DNA from 2 places in the Bacillus seohaeanensis genome. Region 1 is predicted to be linked to the other one. Evidence: riboswitches for the same ligand, from Rfam matches in the RefSeq annotation. Region 1 holds a riboswitch; the other holds the start of a gene.
The links. A riboswitch is a leader RNA that binds a small molecule or an ion and turns the genes downstream of it on or off. The one in region 1 is predicted to bind cyclic di-AMP.

Region 1 (9,283 bases):
TGCAGCAAAACAAAAACAAATGAAGAGATAATAACAAAATTTCATGAAAGATACTATTAATCTCGAATCTTCCTTTTTCGTTGACTTTTTTTCTCTTTGATCTTTGTCGTTATTCACCACCATCCTCCAAAAAATGATCAAACATGGATTTTTTGCTTATTAAACAATCTACCCTTAATGAAATCCGCCTTATTACTCATTTGGAAAAATTTGATAACATAAGTTTATCATAGGTCACATCCGTTGAGAATAGGCCGCTTTCAATAATCATGTTTCTGATCGTTGCATCGTTAGCGCGATACCTGGTGTGGTCGGGGAACGGAAAACATTTCAAATAACGAAACCGATTACGCATGAAGAACGTATAAAAATAGATAAGGGAGGAATCGAATAAATGAATGTTTCCGAAATGAAATGCCAAAGTTGTGGAGGAAATTCCTTTGTAGAAGCAACCGATTTTATAAACCTTCGCCCACTGGGTAAAAAAATGGCGTTTGGTTCTGAGAAAATTTACACCGTTTGTTTGGATTGCGGGGAAGTTGTCTCCATAAAAGTAAAAAATCCAGAAAAGTTAAAATAGTGCACTTCTCCAGTTGATAGATGATTAAAATGAAAGGAGCTTATCAGGCTCTTTTTTTATGATGTACCAACAATGCTAAACCTCATGATAAAGATAGACCCCTCCTCCAACACGGAAGGGGGCCTTTCTATTATACTATCTTCGTCTTTCCACATTCCTGACATTTTCGATAAAACTTACCATCTTCCATTCTCGATTTAAAGACATTGTTGCCACACTCACATCTACCACTATGTTCATCAGGCTCGTCTTTATAGTAAACCGTTACTCCTTCATTTTCGTTTGTCATAAGGCAAAAACTCCTTTACTAGTTCAAGTTTTTCATGGAATTATTATAACATATGAAAAGGAGCGAACTGAAAAGCCGATGCTCCTTTAATAATTAATTTATGACTAATAATAAAGTTATAGTTAGCTAGCTTTTAACTGAACGAAAAGACACCCCTAGACCCCTTCTTTTTCAAAACGGTTGATATCACGGTTATGGCCGATGACAATTAAAATATCTTCCTGCAAAATAGCTTCCTCTGCCGCAGGGGAAACAATAACATCTTTTCCTCTTTGAATAGCTATAATATTGCAGCCATATCGTGCTCGTACATCTAAATCCAGTATTGTTTTGTTTGCTACCTTTTTAGAAGCATATACCTCCACAATGCTGTGCTCCTCCGATAATTCAATATAATCAATAATTTTATCCGACGTAATATGATGAGCAATTCTTCTAGCCATATCCTTCTCTGGATGTATAACCTTATCGGCACCAATTCTGTCTAAAACCTTTTGGTGATAGAGATTAGAAGCTTTGACCCAAACCTTTTTAATCCCTAATTCTTTGAGTAAAAGAGTAGTTAGTACACTCGCTTCAATATTTTCCCCAAATGACACAATAACATGGTCAAAATTTCGGAGTCCAAGTTGCTTAATAACACTTTCATCCATAGCATTGGCTTGTACTGCGTGTGTCGCTCGCCCCATATATTTGTCTACTACCTCTGCATTACGATCAATCGCTAATACTTCCATCCCAAGCGTACTTAATTCTTCTACCAAATTCCCGCCGAAACGGCCTAAGCCTATGACTGCAAACTGTTTTTTCATGCTAATCTCCTCCGTAAAATATCCCGCTAGTTATTGCTTATCTTCCATACCTTCCTTAGCAAAAAATGAACACAAAAAAACCACAAGGAACGAAGCCTGTGGTTTGTCACACAAGTATGTATCCCCCAAAACGCTTACGAGGTTAGCTGTCGGATTCGGGTTATGGAAGTAACCCTACCTTCTACCTGAAGGATTCACCCCGAGTAGAAAACGTCTCTACTATTTGGGTCCCCCGCTCCATTAGGATTAAGCGAAAAAAATTATAGAATTGATAATGAATATATTACGCTTGTGTTTTTTAAATGTAAATACATTAAAAACGTCAAATAAGTTAATAAACAGGGAAATTTAGGTAAAATTATAGCAAATTATAAATTTCTCTTACTTTTTTCCTAGAACGTTTACTAATTTTACAATCTACCTTTCTTCATACTATTGGTAAAAGTACTGGAAAAATCAATTATGTCCTCTAGCGAAATGTTTCTTTGTATACATTAAGGGAGAATAGAAAAAGCCTTGCAGAGTTGATACAAAGCTTTTTCTATATGTTAGTGAAACAATCCAGATTCTTTTGATTTTTCCATGAATGTTTTAGCCTTCCTCCCTATTGGACCTTTAAGGACGGTTCCGACTAACAAGGCAGTGAAACCAAAAATCATTAGAAACAGGAGATCGCGATAAACTCTTTCCCAAACAATGCCTCCAACCGCTTCTCTCATTAAATCAATCGCATAAGAGAAAGGTAGGAATGGATGAATCGTTTGGAAGAATTTAGGTAGCAAAGCGACAGGATAGGTGCCTCCAGCTCCAGCAATTTGCAGAACGAGTAACACAATCGCCATCGCTTTTCCTACATTCCCAAATACGGAAACGAGGGTATAGACAATCAACATAAACACCAAACCGCAAAGCAATCCAAATAAGATAAACCATAACCGTTCCGCGATATCAACCCCAATAATGAAGATATCTCCCGATGCTACCACAAGGGCTTGAAGTAGCCCAATACTAATGAAAGTAAAAAGTTTGCCAAAATAGATTTGTTTATCAGTTAAACTTTCTGAATTTATTACATCTGTAGCTAACAGGGATATTAGTAGCAGGGCGCCGACCCATATTGCAAGCACTGTATAAAAGGGAGTCATGCCTGTTCCGTAGTTAGCGATAGGAAATAAACTATTTTTATTGAGTTGAACGGGTTCCTCGAAAAATCCTTGCTCTGCATCTGGATCATTTTGCAGTAGCTTGATTATCTCATCAATATCTGTTTCCCCCTGGATTTCTCGAATACGCTTAGCTAATTGCTTAACTTTTTCGTTGACGTATGGAAATTCACCTGTTATATGCTTGAGAATTTCTTTCCCTTCTCCTAGGTTTCCTTCTGTATTAGAGAGAAGTTTTTCCACTTCTGGTAAAGTAGATTGTATCTCTATCAAGATTTCTCTAGCATCCCCCAACGTTTGCTTGGCACTAGCTACTTCTTGCTCGACAGTAGGTTCAATATTTTCCTGATACTCTTTGACAAATGCATCGATTTCAGTTGCTGTCGTATTCGCTTTTTCCTGCAATTGAGCGATAAAACTATCCACTTCCTGTTGTTTATCAGCAAGAAAAACCGTTATCTTTTGACCATCTTCTTGTATTGTCTGCATTGCCTTCTTCAAAACAGCTAATTGTTCTAGAGCCTGATTGATTTGTTCTTGATTTTGGTTCTGCTCTTGAAGCTGACCTGTACTTTCTTCCCCTTGTTCCCTATTATTCTGCTTTTGAAGTTGCTTTAGTGCAGCCTCCACTGCTTCTAAATTCTTCATGGAATTTACTATTTGCCCATCAATCTGTTCACTAATTTGCTTTCCTTGACTCAAATTAATATCAGAAGATTGTACATTACTAATAAAATCATTCACTTTTTTCGCCATAGCTTGTACCTGTGCTAAATCCTGTTGAACTAGAGGAGCAATTGCATTCAAGCGATCCTCCGCTTTCTTTAAGAATTCCGTCGTGTTATCTATGGTCTGCAATCCATCACTTGTTACTCGATTTGCTTTTGGAATCAGTGCCTGTGCATCATCAATAATCCCCTGAATACTTTGTACATCTGACAAAGATCCATTTAATACATCATGAATCTCCGGAAACTTTTTTTCCATTTGAAAAATATATGCTTCAAATTTCTTTATATCTGGAAGGTCCTTTTCTATTTCAAGACCTAGATTATTAAACATATCAAAAATAGTACCATTGACTGTGGAAATAAAATTGCTCGTAATTTGATCCACAATCCCCCCTGCACCTGATTCAGTGATTTTAGGTGCAATTGCATTGATTTTTTCATTAACATAATATTCTACACTTGCCTTCTCCGGTTGATCATTTATGACTGTACCCAACTTTTCAGAAAAATTTCTTGGAATAATGATGACGGAAAAATAGTCTCCGTATTCCACCTTATCCATCGCTTCCTCACGATTAACAAACTGCCAATCCAGCTTATGGTTCTTCTTCAGTTCTTTAACTAGTTCATCTCCAATATGTATTTCCTTATCACGAACTGTAGCTCCCCTATCTTCATTAACAATTCCTACCGGAAGCTCATCCGTCTGACTATAGGGGTCCCAGGAAGCCTCAATATTAAACCAAGCATATAAAGACGGCAATAACGTTAAGCCCCCAATGAGTATCGCTGCAACCCAATTGGTAGCAATATTCTTTACATCCTTTGTAAAAATGCCCCAGATATGTTTCATCCTAACCTTCCTATCTTTAGGGTAGATTCTAGATGTCCCTCATTTTACTTCAATATTTAGTATGCATTTTTTGATCTCACTTATTAACAGGATATGGTTTACCATAACGTTAAATAGGGATCCGTTGTTTATAATAGCCACTCTTGTTCAATCTCTAGAGGGAAAATCACGATATTCTCTAAGTCATGATTTTCACCTTCTGCACCTTTTGATAGATTCACCTGTTGAAAATAGGGGTATTAAAAACTTCAACTATAAAATAGACGCTTATCCTAATTAAAGGAAAAAGCGCCCTTTTCTTAAATAACGATAGTGCTTTAATTTATGGAGAAAACTCACTACTATTTGGCATAGCATAATAACTCGTAAGTACTTATAAAATTAAAAAGAGGTTTGGTCCTAAAAGTTGCTTTTTAAGAGTTCTTTTTAGGATAATTAATTTTACCAATACCTAGTTCTTTCCCCTCCCTATAGATGGCTTTAATGAAACTAATAGTCATCAGTAGCATGATAATAGAGAAAGGTAAAGCAGCAATAATCATTGTGTTTTGCAAGGCTTGAAGTCCCCCTGTATATAGAAGAGCAAGTGCTGTAGCGGAGAGCAGTATGCCCCAAGTTAGTTTAATGGTATTACCCGGGTTTTGCGCCCCACCAGTAGTCATCATCCCTAAAACAAATGTTCCTGAATCGGCAGAAGTAATAAAAAACGTTCCAATAAGCGTAATAGCGACAATCGAAGCAACCATGCCTAATGGGTAATTAGAAAAAACACCGAATAATGACTCTTCTGTTGCAAGAGAGGAAATAACATCAATCCCATTGTGTTCAAGTGAAATTGCTGTTCCTCCAAAAGTTGCAAACCACAAGAACCCAACGACTGACGGAACAAGTAGAACAATAAAGACAAACTCTCTTATGCTCCGTCCCTTAGAAACTCGAGCTATAAATATACCTACAAATGGCGACCATGCAATCCACCATGCCCAATAGAATATCGTCCATGCATTAATCCACTCTCTTACCCCTTCATTAAGTGGAGCTATCCGAAAACTCATAGCTGGAAGATTCTGCACGTATGCTCCAATCGAACTCGTAAATAAATTTAATATAAATAACGTTGGTCCAATAATAAAAAGTAACCCCAACAATAAGACAGCTAAAGCCATGTTCGTATTACTTAAGATTTTAATTCCTTTACCTAAGCCTGTCCAAGCCGAAAACATAAAGAGGACGGTAACAATAGCTATAATAATACATTGCATGATAAAGTTAACAGGTATATCAAACAAAAAGGATAATCCACCATTGATTTGGACAGCACCGAAACCAAGTGTTGTAGCTACCCCTATAACGGTAGCGATCACAGCAAGAATATCAATAACCTTCCCGACAATCCCATCCGCACTCTTTCCGATAATTGGATGTAAGGTGGCACTAATTAGTCCAGCTTTGTCGTGTCTGAAATTAAAGTAAGCTAATACTAGTGCCACAATCCCGTATATTGCCCATGCGTGAATCCCCCAATGAAAATAGGTAAATCTCATGGCATCTTTTATCGCTTGTTCCGTACCTGTTTCCCCCGTAGGAGAGCTGATTGCATAATGACTGATAGGTTCAGCTGTTCCCCAAAACACAAGCCCTATCCCCATTCCGGCACTGAACAACATGGCAATCCAAGTAGGCCTGGAGAATTCAGGCTCCTCTCCTGGCTTACCGAGTTTGATTCTTCCTACTGGGGTAATTAAAAATGCCAAACATACTAAGACAAATAGTGTCACCACAATTAAGTAGTACCACCCCAATTTATTTGATATAAATGCTTGAACATCCGTTGTAATTGTCTCTAACCCCTTCGGCCACAAGACACCTACAATAACAAGAACCAACACAATTCCTGCCGATATTTTGAATACAGGTGTGAATTTTTTTAACATTATATGAAGGACTCCTTTCTGCTAGAAAATGACACAATTGTCCTCCCCATAAACATTAATACATCGCTGAAAAGGTGGGACCGGGAGTTTTAAAAAATGGTCTATGACATTATTATCTTTAGGACTATTACTTTTATTCACCTTTTCTCAAACCCGGGCCCTTTTGGTTATTTTTATAGAAGGAAAGCAATCTGATTTAAAAAGCATAAAGCAATGGGTTACATCTAACCGAACGAAATTGTATACATTACATTTTATTAAGTTTAGAATAACTAAGTAGCAAAAACAGGCTTGATACAGGCTAGTTTTATTCGATTACTAAGTAATGATTACGATAATGAAAGGTGTCTGAAAATGGATAAACGTGTATATTTACTAACGATTGTCTCGTTTGTTGTCGGGATGATTGAATTAATTATTGGTGGCATCTTGGATTTAGTGGCAACAGATCTAGGAGTTAGTGTTGGACAGGCTGGGTTATTAATTACTATTTTTTCGGTGACCTTTGCCATTTCAGCTCCGATATTATCCGTTTTAACAGCGAAAATAGAACGGAAACGCTTGACGTTAGTCACTTTATTCGTATTTCTATTTGGAAACATTGTAGCTGTCTTTAGTCCTACCTATTCCATTCTATTTCTTTCCAGGATGATTTCCGCTGCCAGTAGTTCCTTGCTTATCGTTTTATGTGTCGTCATGGCTGCTAATATTGTCGAGCCAAAATATCGCGGCCGAGCAATTGGAATTGTGAACATGGGTGTCAGTGGTTCCCTTGTATTAGGTATCCCAATTGGATTAATGCTTGGAAATACGTTTGGTTGGAGAGCACCATTTATATTTATCTCTGGGCTAACTGTACTATCCATTACAGGAATTTATTTTTTCATGGGCAGAGTAGCTTCAACATCACAAGAAGTAGCGCTTAAAAAGCAACTGGCAGCACTCAAGAACCGCAAAATATTATTTGCCCAACTGACTACAGTTATCCTTCTCGCTGGGCACACAACTCTATATGCTTATTTAACACCATTTGTAAAAACAACAATGGGATTAGAAGGAACATGGGTAAGTGCCATCTACTTTATTTTCGGTTTAGCTGCACTAAGTGGTGGAGTTGTCGGTGGTACATTAGCAGATTGGTTAGGTCCAAAGCCTACGATTCTTGCCACTATTACCATCTTTGGCTTTGCTATTTTCTCGATTCCATACACTACTTTTGCCTTACCTGCTTTCTTAATCGTTTTGGCTATATGGGGGATGATGAGTTGGGCAGTTACACCACCGATGCAAAGTTACCTAATGAAAACATCACCAGAAACATCGGATATTCAGATCAGCTTAAATAATTCAGCAGTCCATCTTGGGATTGCCTTTGGTTCTTTTGTAGGTGGGATTGTAACGGAACTGGCTTCGGTGGAACAGAACGCTACTGTTGGAGGATTGTTTGCGATTGTAGCTCTTGGCACAGGGCTAATTTCCATGGTAAGAAGACGAAGTAGAGCATTAATTTAAGCGTGCCTATCTAGCCTTTGCTGTGAAAACAGGAATGATACAGCTGTTTTTAACGGAAAACTAAGTTGATTTCCGCTACGGGCAGAATGCAAAGACCCTTTAGAAGATTTCTAAATTCATCCAAAAAGCCTTAAACGCCCTCTTTCCGCCTTTTTATGATATAGTAATATAGTTATATTTCAGGCAGCTAGGAGGGTCTATTTATGAAACTGAATAAAGGGATTCTATTTGTTTTATTAGGTGGTGCCTGTTTTGGTTTCACACCGATATTTGCCAAACTGGGATTTAGCTACGGCTACTCACTTGGCCAAATTACTATTGTCCAAATGATCATTGCTTTCTTGTTATTATGGTCTTTCACCTTTTTAAAACGCTCGAGTTTCAAAGGGATTACAAAGAAAAATATTCCTCAAATCATGATTACTGGTTGTTTTGTAGGGTTAACCACTATTTTTTATTATGCATCGATGCAGTATCTGCCAGCCTCCCTTTCTATCATTCTCATGTTTCAATTCGTTTGGATAGGGATCATACTGGAGTGGATTTTTAGCAAAATAAAGCCTACACCAATAACAATATTGTCGATTATTCTCATTATCGTTGGTGTCTATTTTGCCTCGAATATTTCAAATGGAAACATACAAGGTCTTCCTATTAAAGGATTCGTTTTTGGTATTCTATCGGCATTCACTTACGCCGGGTTTATCTTTTTCAGTGGAAAAGTAGCTGTAGATGTGGATCCATGGGTTCGAACTTCCTTAATGGTAACAGGCTCAACTATCTTAGTACTTGTCCTCTTTATGCGGGATATCCCATCTATAATGCCGCTTGAGATAAATTTGGTAACGACTGCGGTTGGGGTTTCGTTATTTGGATCCGTCCTTCCACCATTATTCTTTGCGGTGGGCGCCCCGTTAGTTTCAGGAGGAGTCGCCAATATTTTAACCTCCATTGAATTACCCATTGCTATTCTATCGGCTAGTTTAATTTTATCTGAAACGGTAACGCCGCTTCAGTGGGTCGGTACGGCTATTATTTTAGCATCTATCTTCTTGAATGAACTTGGTAGTACCCTTTTAGAGCGCCGTAAGTATCATTATTAGGTTCACAAGCATTGGTAAATGAACATTTTAGAACGATGGTGTATCAACAAAAATATGGGTACGAATCATTATACGATTCGTACCTCTTTTCGCTTTTCAAAAATGTGACTGTTTTCTATATAATTGAAAAAAAGGTTGCAAAACATAACCTTAAGATAGGAAAAAAGTGAATCATTTCTTACGATTTTTCATCCATGCTACTCTCCCAAATAACTGCATAAGAAAAGACGCTTTTCTTATGACAGAATAGCGTCCAAATGGTAGAAAATTATTTAGTCTCTTTTATAAAATCTTGCTTATTAGTAC
Region 2 (9,283 bases), on a different contig from region 1:
ATTGTTGATGGGAATTTAGTTATTGTTGCTCCTTTTAAAAATTCACCTGCGGAGGAAGCGGGATTGAAACCAAATGACAGAATTGTGAAAGTGAATGGAGAAAGTGTAGAAGGCTTAGACTTATACGAAGCGACTTTGAAAATTAGAGGAAAGAAAGGATCGGAAGTAAAGCTGCAAGTAATGAGAGAGGGATTAACGACGCCGATTGAAGTATCGGTAAAAAGAGATGAAATTCCTGTTGAAACGGTTATTTCGGAAGTGAAAAAGGAAGAAGGGAAAGATATAGGCTACATTCAAATCACTTCTTTCTCGGAACACACTGCTGAAGACTTTCAAGAACAGTTGGCAGATTTAGAAAAGCAAGGAATTAAAGGGCTAGTCATTGATGTACGAGGAAATCCTGGAGGACTTCTTTCTAGCGTCGATAAAATTTCAAATGAGCTCGTAACATCAGATAAGCCATTTGTTCAAATTGAAGAACGAAGTGGTGAAGTCATGCGTTCTTATTCAAAAAAGAAAGAGAAAAAAGCATACCCAATTACGGTATTAATCGATGAAGGAAGTGCATCTGCTTCGGAAATACTAGCGGGAGCGTTACAAGAAGCAGAGGATTATCCACTTATAGGGACAAAGAGCTTCGGAAAAGGAACGGTGCAGCAAGCAGTTCCAATGGGAGACGGTAGTAACATTAAGCTCACCATGTTTAAATGGTTAACACCGGATGGAAATTGGATTCACAAGAAAGGTATTAAACCAGATATTCCAGTACGTCAGCCAAACTATTTCTACTCACATCCTTTGCAAGTGGAAAAAACGTTAAAAAAGGAAATGAATAATGAACAAGTAAAAAATGCACAAGAAATGCTGCAAGGACTTGGCTTCAAACCAGGTAGAACAGATGGTTATTATAGTACAGAAACAGTAAAAGCTGTTGAAGCATTCCAGGCAAAAAATAAGCTTCCTGCAACAGGGGAAATAAATCAAAAAACAGCAGAAGCCCTTCAAGAACAAATAGTAAAAGCAGTAAAAGACGAAGACAATGATCTCCAGCTTCAAGCAGCACTTGATTACCTGACACGATTGAACTAAAAGGATATTGGTGCCTTTCCCAATCGCTAAAAACGCGTTAAGACTTGGGGGTAGGCACCTTTCTTCATTTTTCACTATTTTCTTTATCATTTCCCGGGAAAAAAAGGGAACGCTGTCGATTAGAGAGGGTTTTTAAAAGAAATGTTGGAAATAGCGAGCAGTTTATATTCTTTGAAGAACGAAAGGTGAAGGTTACTACACATTAGTTCTAACCTCAAGGGATAGTAGTTAGCTAAGTGTAGGGTGTTATCACACGAATTTCTTCTTAGTTAGGAAATGAAACAGAACCGTTACTGATTGAAGTTCACTTTACGAGAGGAGTTTGATAAAATAATAGGTAATGATAATTTTGCGTCTAAAGGTGGTGACAATGCTTCATGGAACAATGGATTATAGAAATACTTAAAGGTTTTGGGAAACTTTTTTTGCATCCAATTTTGTACCTTTCAATCATTTTTGCGATAGTTACTGGTTATTTTCGAGTAAAAAGCGAACGTAGAGATTTTAATACTAGATTACTTGATGGCTACCATGATACTAGAGTGCTATTGTCAAAGGGAATACTGTTTGGATTGTTGTTTTCCATTCCAATAGTGGTTGCAGGTGTTGTCATCCCAGTGGCAGCAATTCTAGTGAGCGGTATTTTAACCATTCTATTGGCGTTAACATTTCGTTATCAATTTCTGTCCCCAGCAATTATAATGGGTTCTACCTATTTTATCCTTATAGGAATAGACTATTTTCAATGGGAAATACCGTTTCTTTCTACATACTTTGATAATATAGATTTTGGGTTTCTAAGGTCTGTTGTCATTTTGATGGGACTTCTTACGGTAATAGAGGGGTTACTAATTAGAAGAAATGGTGGAAAAAATACTTCGCCAAGATTGATTCAAAGTCCCCGTGGGTTAAAAGTGGGCGCACATCAATCAAAGAAATTATGGCTTGTACCAATGCTAGTGTTACTACCGACTGGAGAATTCACTCTCCCATTTGAATGGTGGCCTGTTTTTACGATTGGATCTGGTACTTATTCTTTATTTCTCGTACCGTTTCTATTTGGCTTTCAACAGTTGATACAGAGTACATTACCTGAAATAAGTACAAAGCAAACAGGTTATCGTGTATTTTGGCTAGGAGCACTAGTTTTAACGCTTGGCATAACGGGCTTCTTTGCACCATTATTTTCTGTCATTGCCGGGGCTTTAGCGGTTTTAGGAAGAGTGTGGATTTCCTATCGTCATCGTGTTGAGGAAAACTCGAAGCCATTCTTCTACAACCGTCAGCCAAAAGGAGTAATGGTTATTGATATTCTACAAGATTCTCCTGCTGAAAAGTTAGCTCTAGTTACCGGAGAAATTATAACAAAGGTTAATGGAATTGAGGTAAATGATGAGCGAGCTTTTTATAGAGCATTGCAAAAAAATGGTGCGTACTGCAAACTTGAAGTGATTGGAACAAACAATGAAATTCGCTTTACTCAAGGTGCGTTGTATGAGGGAGACCACCATGAATTGGGGATTTTGTTTGTTGAGCAGGCAGCAAGGGATGCTAGTGATCGCGTGTCTTGATGTGACATATTGTAATAAAGAAAAGGCAAAAAGTATACACCATGCTTTTTGCCTTTTTGAATATAGTAAGTGCCCCTTTTTATAAAAAATAGGTAACAGTGTAAGACAAGCTTCCCCCTTATTTCATATCCTATTAAAGTAAGAGTAGATTCTCGCAATTAGAGGAAGAAAGGAGGGAGTAGTCTTGATTGCTACCGTTTTAGTGTTATTTTTATTGTTCTTGGCTTTAGCTATTGCTAGACTATCGGGTAATGCAGGGTTGAGAAGCATTATTAAAAATGCGATTGGACAAATATTTAGCCAGAGTACTCCTGCGTAATAGTAGTGCTTGAATTAGCCCTTAGAAACAACTGTTGTAATCAAGTTATTTCTAAGGGTTTTATCATTTACAAGTCATGTTTACAGGGGTATGATATAAAAATCAGAAATTCATATTCTTTTTCGCTTAATCCGTTAAGGTGCGGGGGACCCATTTTACTCGGGGTGAATCCTTTCGAAAGGTAGGGTTACTTTCATAATCCGAATCCGTTAGCTAACCTCGTAAGCGTTTTGAGAGAGGTATACTTGTGATTGATTAGTCAAGGCCACAGGCTTGTTCCTTGTGGTTTTTTTGTTGTTTAGTTATGAAAATATTGCATGTGGATAGCAGCATTATTATTAGAGGTGACTGAGGTGCTAATGTTTGATTTTTTATTCACATGTGGATAACTGTTTTGGCGAAGTCATTTGTGGATAGTGTCTTTTGACTTGCGGCTATATTCGTGTGGCTAATAAACCAATGCACTTTTTTCATTATAGTGGTAGTGAATGGATGATTCATACATAGCGGGATAAGCTAAAATTAATATGTGTTAAACGGAGGAAGTCATCATGAAAAAGCAATTTGCCGTAATAGGTTTAGGACGGTTCGGGGGAAATTTAGTTCAAGAACTTAGTGGACTAGGTGTTGAGGTTCTAGCGATAGATCGAAGTGCGGAGGTAGTCGAAAAATATATGGGGATCGCAACCCACACTGTTCAAGCGAATGCAATGGATGAGACAGTTTTAAAACAATTGGGTCTTCGTAACTTTGATCATGTTATCGTTTCCTTCGGTGAAAATATTGAAGCTAGTATTTTAACAACATTGCAATTAAAAGAATTAGGTGTCCAAAAAGTATGGGTGAAAGCTTCTAATCTGTATCATCAGAAGGTGTTAGATCGGATTGGTGCGGATAAAGTTATCCATCCGGAGAGAGATATGGCAAGACGGATTGCTCATCATATTTCTTCCGATAAAATGATTGATTATATCGAGTTGTCCGAGGAACATAGTATCGTGGAAGTATATGCATCAAGTAAAGTAGCGAATAAATCGTTATTAGAATTGGATGCTCGTTCCAAATACGGCTGTAACATTATCGCGATCCAAAGGGGCAAAGATGTCATTGTGTCTCCTTCAGCAGAGGAGGTTATTTTACAAGATGACTTGTTAATTATTATAGGTCACAACAGGGATATTAATCGTTTTGAAAAAGAAGGAGTATAAGGGGGACTTGGCAATTCTCCAACTTCCCTCTCTTTCCGCCAGGAGTCAAGTGCCCTCCGCTCCAATTAAAACCTAGTTTGTAGTTGAAAAACAATAAAATTTACGAAAATAACTTTTTACAAACATCCATTGAGATAAATTCTTACAACAACGCTTGCTAAAAGTATCTGGACAATTATTTAATTTGATACTAGGTACTTTTGGTTGAAAATCCCCATTCCCTCTAAACCTCATAAAAATTCAAAAACTTCTATTAATGATGAAACATAGTAGGAAACATGCATAAATGCCCTATAAAAGCGTTTTCTTACCAGAATTGACAGATTGACGGGGGTGTTAGCCTTCATTATAATGTGGGAAAATTCTGAACTAACCTGGAGTGAATTTTCTATGGAACAAGTGTTTAATTTTTCTGCCGGACCAGCTGTGTTACCGAAGCCTGTTTTGGCGAAAGTACAGGAAGAATTACTGAATTATGACCAGACGGGAATGTCTGTTATGGAGCTAAGTCACAGGTCTGCAGCTTTTGAAAATATTATCGAAAGTGCAGAAGCCCTTTTTCGTGAACTTCTCGCTATTCCTGATGATTATCATGTTTTATTTTTACAAGGAGGGGCGTCTTTGCAATTCTCGATGATTCCTCTTAATTTGTTGCGACCGCATCAATCGGCAGATTACATCATTACTGGCAGCTGGTCGAAAAAAGCTGTCACAGAAGCAAGTAAACAAGGAACGATTAACACGATTACTCCTGAGAATCCATACATAATACCAGATTACACTCACCAAGATCTCTCTTCAGCGTCGCAATATGTTCACATTACTTCTAACAATACAATAGAAGGAACGAGGTACTCACGTTATCCAAAAACAGGGGATATTCCTTTAGTTGCGGATATGTCCTCCCATATTTTGTCCGATTCCATTGATGTTAAAAAGTTTGGGCTTATCTACGCTGGAGCACAAAAAAATTTAGGACCATCCGGGGTAACGGTTGTTATTGTACGTAAGGATTTTGTTGGCAACGCTTCGGATAACTGTCCGACAATGCTTAACTATGAAACGTATGTAAAACATAAATCATTGTTCAACACGCCTCCTACGTTTGCCATTTATGTGATGAAACTTGTTTTAGAGTGGGTAAAACAGCAAGGTGGCGTTAAGGAGATGGAGGTGAAAAATAAAGAAAAAGCACAAATGCTGTACAATTTCTTAGATGAATCCAAGTTATTTAAGAACCCTGTCTCTAAACAAAATAGATCGTTCATGAATATCCCATTTCTGACAGAATCCAAACAACTTGATGAGGCATTTCTTAAACGTGCCGAGCAGGAAGGACTAATGTTTTTAAAAGGCCACCGTTCTGTTGGTGGAATGAGAGCGAGTCTTTACAATGCAATGCCGCTTGAAGGTGTTCAGAAGCTCATCGATACTATGAGCCAGTTCGAAAAAGAAAATAGGTAATAGTTACGAAAAAATATATTCTTATAATAGCAGGAGGAATTACGAATGCTTTCTATTAATACGTACAATGCAATTGCTCAAAGAGGTTTATCTATTATACAAGATGACGAAACTTATGTACTAAATGACACTCCGACACCAGATGGCTTGCTTATCCGAAGCATGAATCTTCATGAGACAGAAATTCCTGCTTCTGTAAAAGCAATCGCAAGGGCGGGGGCAGGTGTTAATAATATCCCTGTTGATACATGTACGGAAAATGGGGTTGTTGTTTTTAACACACCAGGTGCGAACGCAAATGCTGTGAAAGAATTAGTATTAGCTAGTTTAATAACTTCTTCTCGTAATCTATTTTCTGCTGTTCAATGGACTAGTACGCTAAACGGAGCCGGTGAAGGAATTCCGAAGCTCGTCGAAGCAGAAAAGAAAAGCTTTGTAGGGACAGAAGTGAAAGGGAAAAAGTTAGGTGTCGTTGGGCTTGGTGCAATAGGTGTTTTAGTTGCTAACGATGCTCTTGCGTTAGGGATGGACGTTGTTGCATATGACCCATTCATTTCCGTTGATGCCGCTTGGAGGCTTTCCCGTGAAGTGAATAGAGCTATGAGTCTTGAGGAAGTATGGGCAGAATGTGATTTTGTTACCTTACATATCCCGTTAACAGAAAAAACATCAAACTATGTTAATAGAGAAAGTTTTTATAAAATGAAAAAAGGATTGACCCTTTTGAACTTTTCAAGAGGAGAGCTTGTTGATGAAGAAGGGCTAGCAATGGCTGTAGAAGAAGGAATTATCCGAAATTATATTACCGATTTTCCAAATGAAAAAGTCCTTGCGTTACCAAATGTTATTGCGGTGCCTCATCTCGGGGCATCTACAGTGGAATCCGAAGAAAATTGTGCTGTGATGGCTACAAAACAACTGAAATCGTTTCTTGAAACAGGGAATATAAAGCATGCTGTCAATCTACCTGATGTAGAACTTCCGTACAGCGGAAAAACAAGGGTAACCGTTATGCATAAAAATGTTCCGAATATGGTTGGGTCTATCACATCCGTTCTTTCAAAATTTGGTGTAAACATTGCAGATATGATTAACCGCAGTAAACAAGCGTGGGCTTATACAATGATTGATGTCGATCAAGAGCTTAGCACTCAAGACAAGCAAAAGGTAGAAGAAGAGTTAAAACTTATTGAAGAGGTTGTAACAGCGAGACTAATTTAAAAGCATATTAAACAGGTTAGGGCTGCCCCAAAATTAATGCTAATTTTGGGGCAGCCCTATATAGAAAAAACAGTTATATTTAAAGGAAACCCTTCTGGGAAAATGATTAAGTCCTTGTGAGTAGGTGAAAACTGTAAGTAAGAAATAACCTACTCAGGAAAGATATATTTTTTAAAAAGAAGGGGATCCACAATGCCAACTTGTACTTTTTTTGACCGCAATCTTTACTATGATGACATCGGAGACGGGATAGCTGTAGTTTTTATTCATCCACCGGGAATGGGAAGAGTAGTTTTTCAAAATCAGAGGTCACTATCCAAATCTTTCCGTATTATTTTACCTGACTTAGGAGGACACGGGGATTCGATAAATTCTGCAAGTTTCGCTAGTATCGAGACATTTGTGGAAGAAATTAAAGCGATACTAGATCATATAGGAATATCATCTTGTGTCCTCGTCGGTTATTCTGCGGGTGGCATTATCGCCCAGGAGTTTGTTTACCGGTACCCGGATGCTGTTATTTCTCTAGTACTTGCTGGGGGCTATCCTAAGGTAACAAGTCAATCGCTTAAGCTTATGCATCTATTAGGAATGAAAATGGTGAAAAATAAACCTGATCGATTAATAAAAGTTTTAGCTAAGGCGCATTCAAAAGAAAAGGAATTTCAACAAACATTGATTCAGCATATGGAAAAAGCAAATACAAAAATTTGGTATCAGTTTTACAAGCAGTCGTTGTACTATGATGGATTAGATAGAATAGAAAGAATAACCATGCCATTGCTATTGATTTATGGTAAGAAATCAGACTGGGCTAATTCTCAATCTGGCTTGTTTGAGGACTGTAAACAACAAAAAATGAAATTTATTCCAAAGGCAAGTCACCAATTGCCAACTCTTTTTTATGAGCCATTTAACTCGATACTTGTAGAGGAGTTAAACCAATATACATGAATGAATCTTTAAGAGAAGGTGTTTTTATAAAAAGGAGGAGTTAAATTGGGGATTCATCATTATTTTAAAAGTTTATCCGATCTAGAATATTTATATCGGTGTCCGGGGCGCTTTAAATACCATGAACATAATGTTGCTAGCCACTCTTTTAAAGTAACAAAAATAGCTCAATTTTTAGGAACAGTAGAGGAGCAAAAAGGAAAAAAGGTAGACTGGAAATCGCTTTATGAAAAGGCATTAAATCATGATTATGCGGAGTTGTTTACAGGAGATATAAAAACACCTGTAAAATATGCTTCCGATGAATTGCGAACACTGTTTAGTCAAGTAGAAGAAGAAATGGTGAAAAAGTTCATTTATGCCGAGTTTCCACCTGAGTTTCAAGAAGTCTACTTACACAGGTTTGAAGAAGGAAAAGATGAGACATTGGAAGGACGGATTCTTTCTGTTGCGGATAAAATCGATCTTCTTTACGAATCTTTCGGTGAGATACAAAAAGGAAATCCAGAACCATTGTTTTTCGAAATCTATTATGAGGCACTTTCGACGATACTGAAATTCAAAAAGATGAACTGTGTACAATACTTTTTAACTGAAATTTTACCTGATATGTTGGCAGAGAAATATATTCCACACAGTGAATTAACGGAACGGACAAATAAGTTGATTGATATGTCAAACCATGTGGAAAGGCAAGGTTCACCGACTGAAGAAATATAGGGATAGTCAACGGGAGCAAGGGCTAGAAATAACACTTTCGCTAAGTCAAGATTTTCGGTAGAATGGTTGTATTCCTTTTATCAGAAAGGCTCCTTTCTCATAGGTTGTTGTTTTTACTTATAGATTCGGCCCGTAAATTAAGCTTAGTGTGTAGTTTAAAGGCAACAAACTTTGCGAAAGTAGCCGTTAGAAAATACCTCGAGCCGCTGGGGCTAGACAAATAGAAAAGTGGAAGCGGCTTGCCGAGAGACGACAAGCTTTGCTGAGAAAATAGAGGAGAGAAAGCAAATGGTTTCAAAATTTATTTTGGCAATATTTCTTCCTGCGTTATTAGTGGTATTGTTTACTAGGGTTACATACAACCATTATATCGGGTTGATATTGACAGTGGCGTTAATCGCTGCTTCCGTTTACAAAGGCTATACTGATTCATGGGCACTTATCGTTGTCGATGCTGCCTCTCTGACATTCGGTTTTTGGTATGCCAATGGAATGATGAAAAAAGCAAAAACAAGTACCTAAGTATTGTGGACAATTCACATACTTAGGTTTTTTTATGTCTAGCCTTCCGAGTTCATTTGCTTATTAAGGGGATTGTACATTTAGTTTGCAGTTTGAAAAAATAGGCTATTTTGTGGATAAATGGATAGAATTGTGAATAACCTGTTGATTCAAATATACTATCCACAGGTGTAAACGTGTACAAAGACGTTCGTTAACAGTGTTTTACATAATAT

Region 2: linked by a shared signal. The riboswitch ahead of ACFSUL_RS01215 (potassium channel family protein) and the one ahead of ACFSUL_RS14635 (potassium channel family protein) in region 1 are both predicted to bind cyclic di-AMP.

Annotation. Positions count from the first base shown of each region.
Region 1 is NZ_JBHUMF010000031.1:263,780-273,062, reverse strand. It holds gene ACFSUL_RS14655 (hypothetical protein) at 1-117, opposite strand, end outside; partial or broken gene ACFSUL_RS14650 (IS1595 family transposase) at 197-337, opposite strand; gene ACFSUL_RS14645 (hypothetical protein) at 395-580, shown strand; gene ACFSUL_RS14640 (hypothetical protein) at 711-869, opposite strand; gene ACFSUL_RS14635 (potassium channel family protein) at 1,025-1,681, opposite strand; cyclic di-AMP (ydaO/yuaA leader) riboswitch at 1,798-1,944, opposite strand; gene ACFSUL_RS14630 (YhgE/Pip domain-containing protein) at 2,230-4,428, opposite strand; gene ACFSUL_RS14625 (glycine betaine uptake BCCT transporter) at 4,842-6,362, opposite strand; gene ACFSUL_RS14620 (MFS transporter) at 6,717-7,874, shown strand; gene ACFSUL_RS14615 (EamA family transporter) at 8,078-8,977, shown strand; gene ACFSUL_RS14610 (HAD family hydrolase) at 9,246-9,283, opposite strand, start outside.
Region 2 is NZ_JBHUMF010000002.1:127,869-137,151, forward strand. It holds gene ACFSUL_RS01200 (S41 family peptidase) at 1-1,089, shown strand, start outside; gene ACFSUL_RS01205 (PDZ domain-containing protein) at 1,467-2,660, shown strand; gene ACFSUL_RS01210 (hypothetical protein) at 2,845-2,979, shown strand; cyclic di-AMP (ydaO/yuaA leader) riboswitch at 3,093-3,223, shown strand; gene ACFSUL_RS01215 (potassium channel family protein) at 3,531-4,187, shown strand; gene serC (3-phosphoserine/phosphohydroxythreonine transaminase) at 4,578-5,651, shown strand; gene ACFSUL_RS01225 (phosphoglycerate dehydrogenase) at 5,697-6,872, shown strand; gene ACFSUL_RS01230 (alpha/beta fold hydrolase) at 7,065-7,826, shown strand; gene ACFSUL_RS01235 (HD domain-containing protein) at 7,872-8,546, shown strand; gene ACFSUL_RS01240 (CsbA family protein) at 8,835-9,068, shown strand.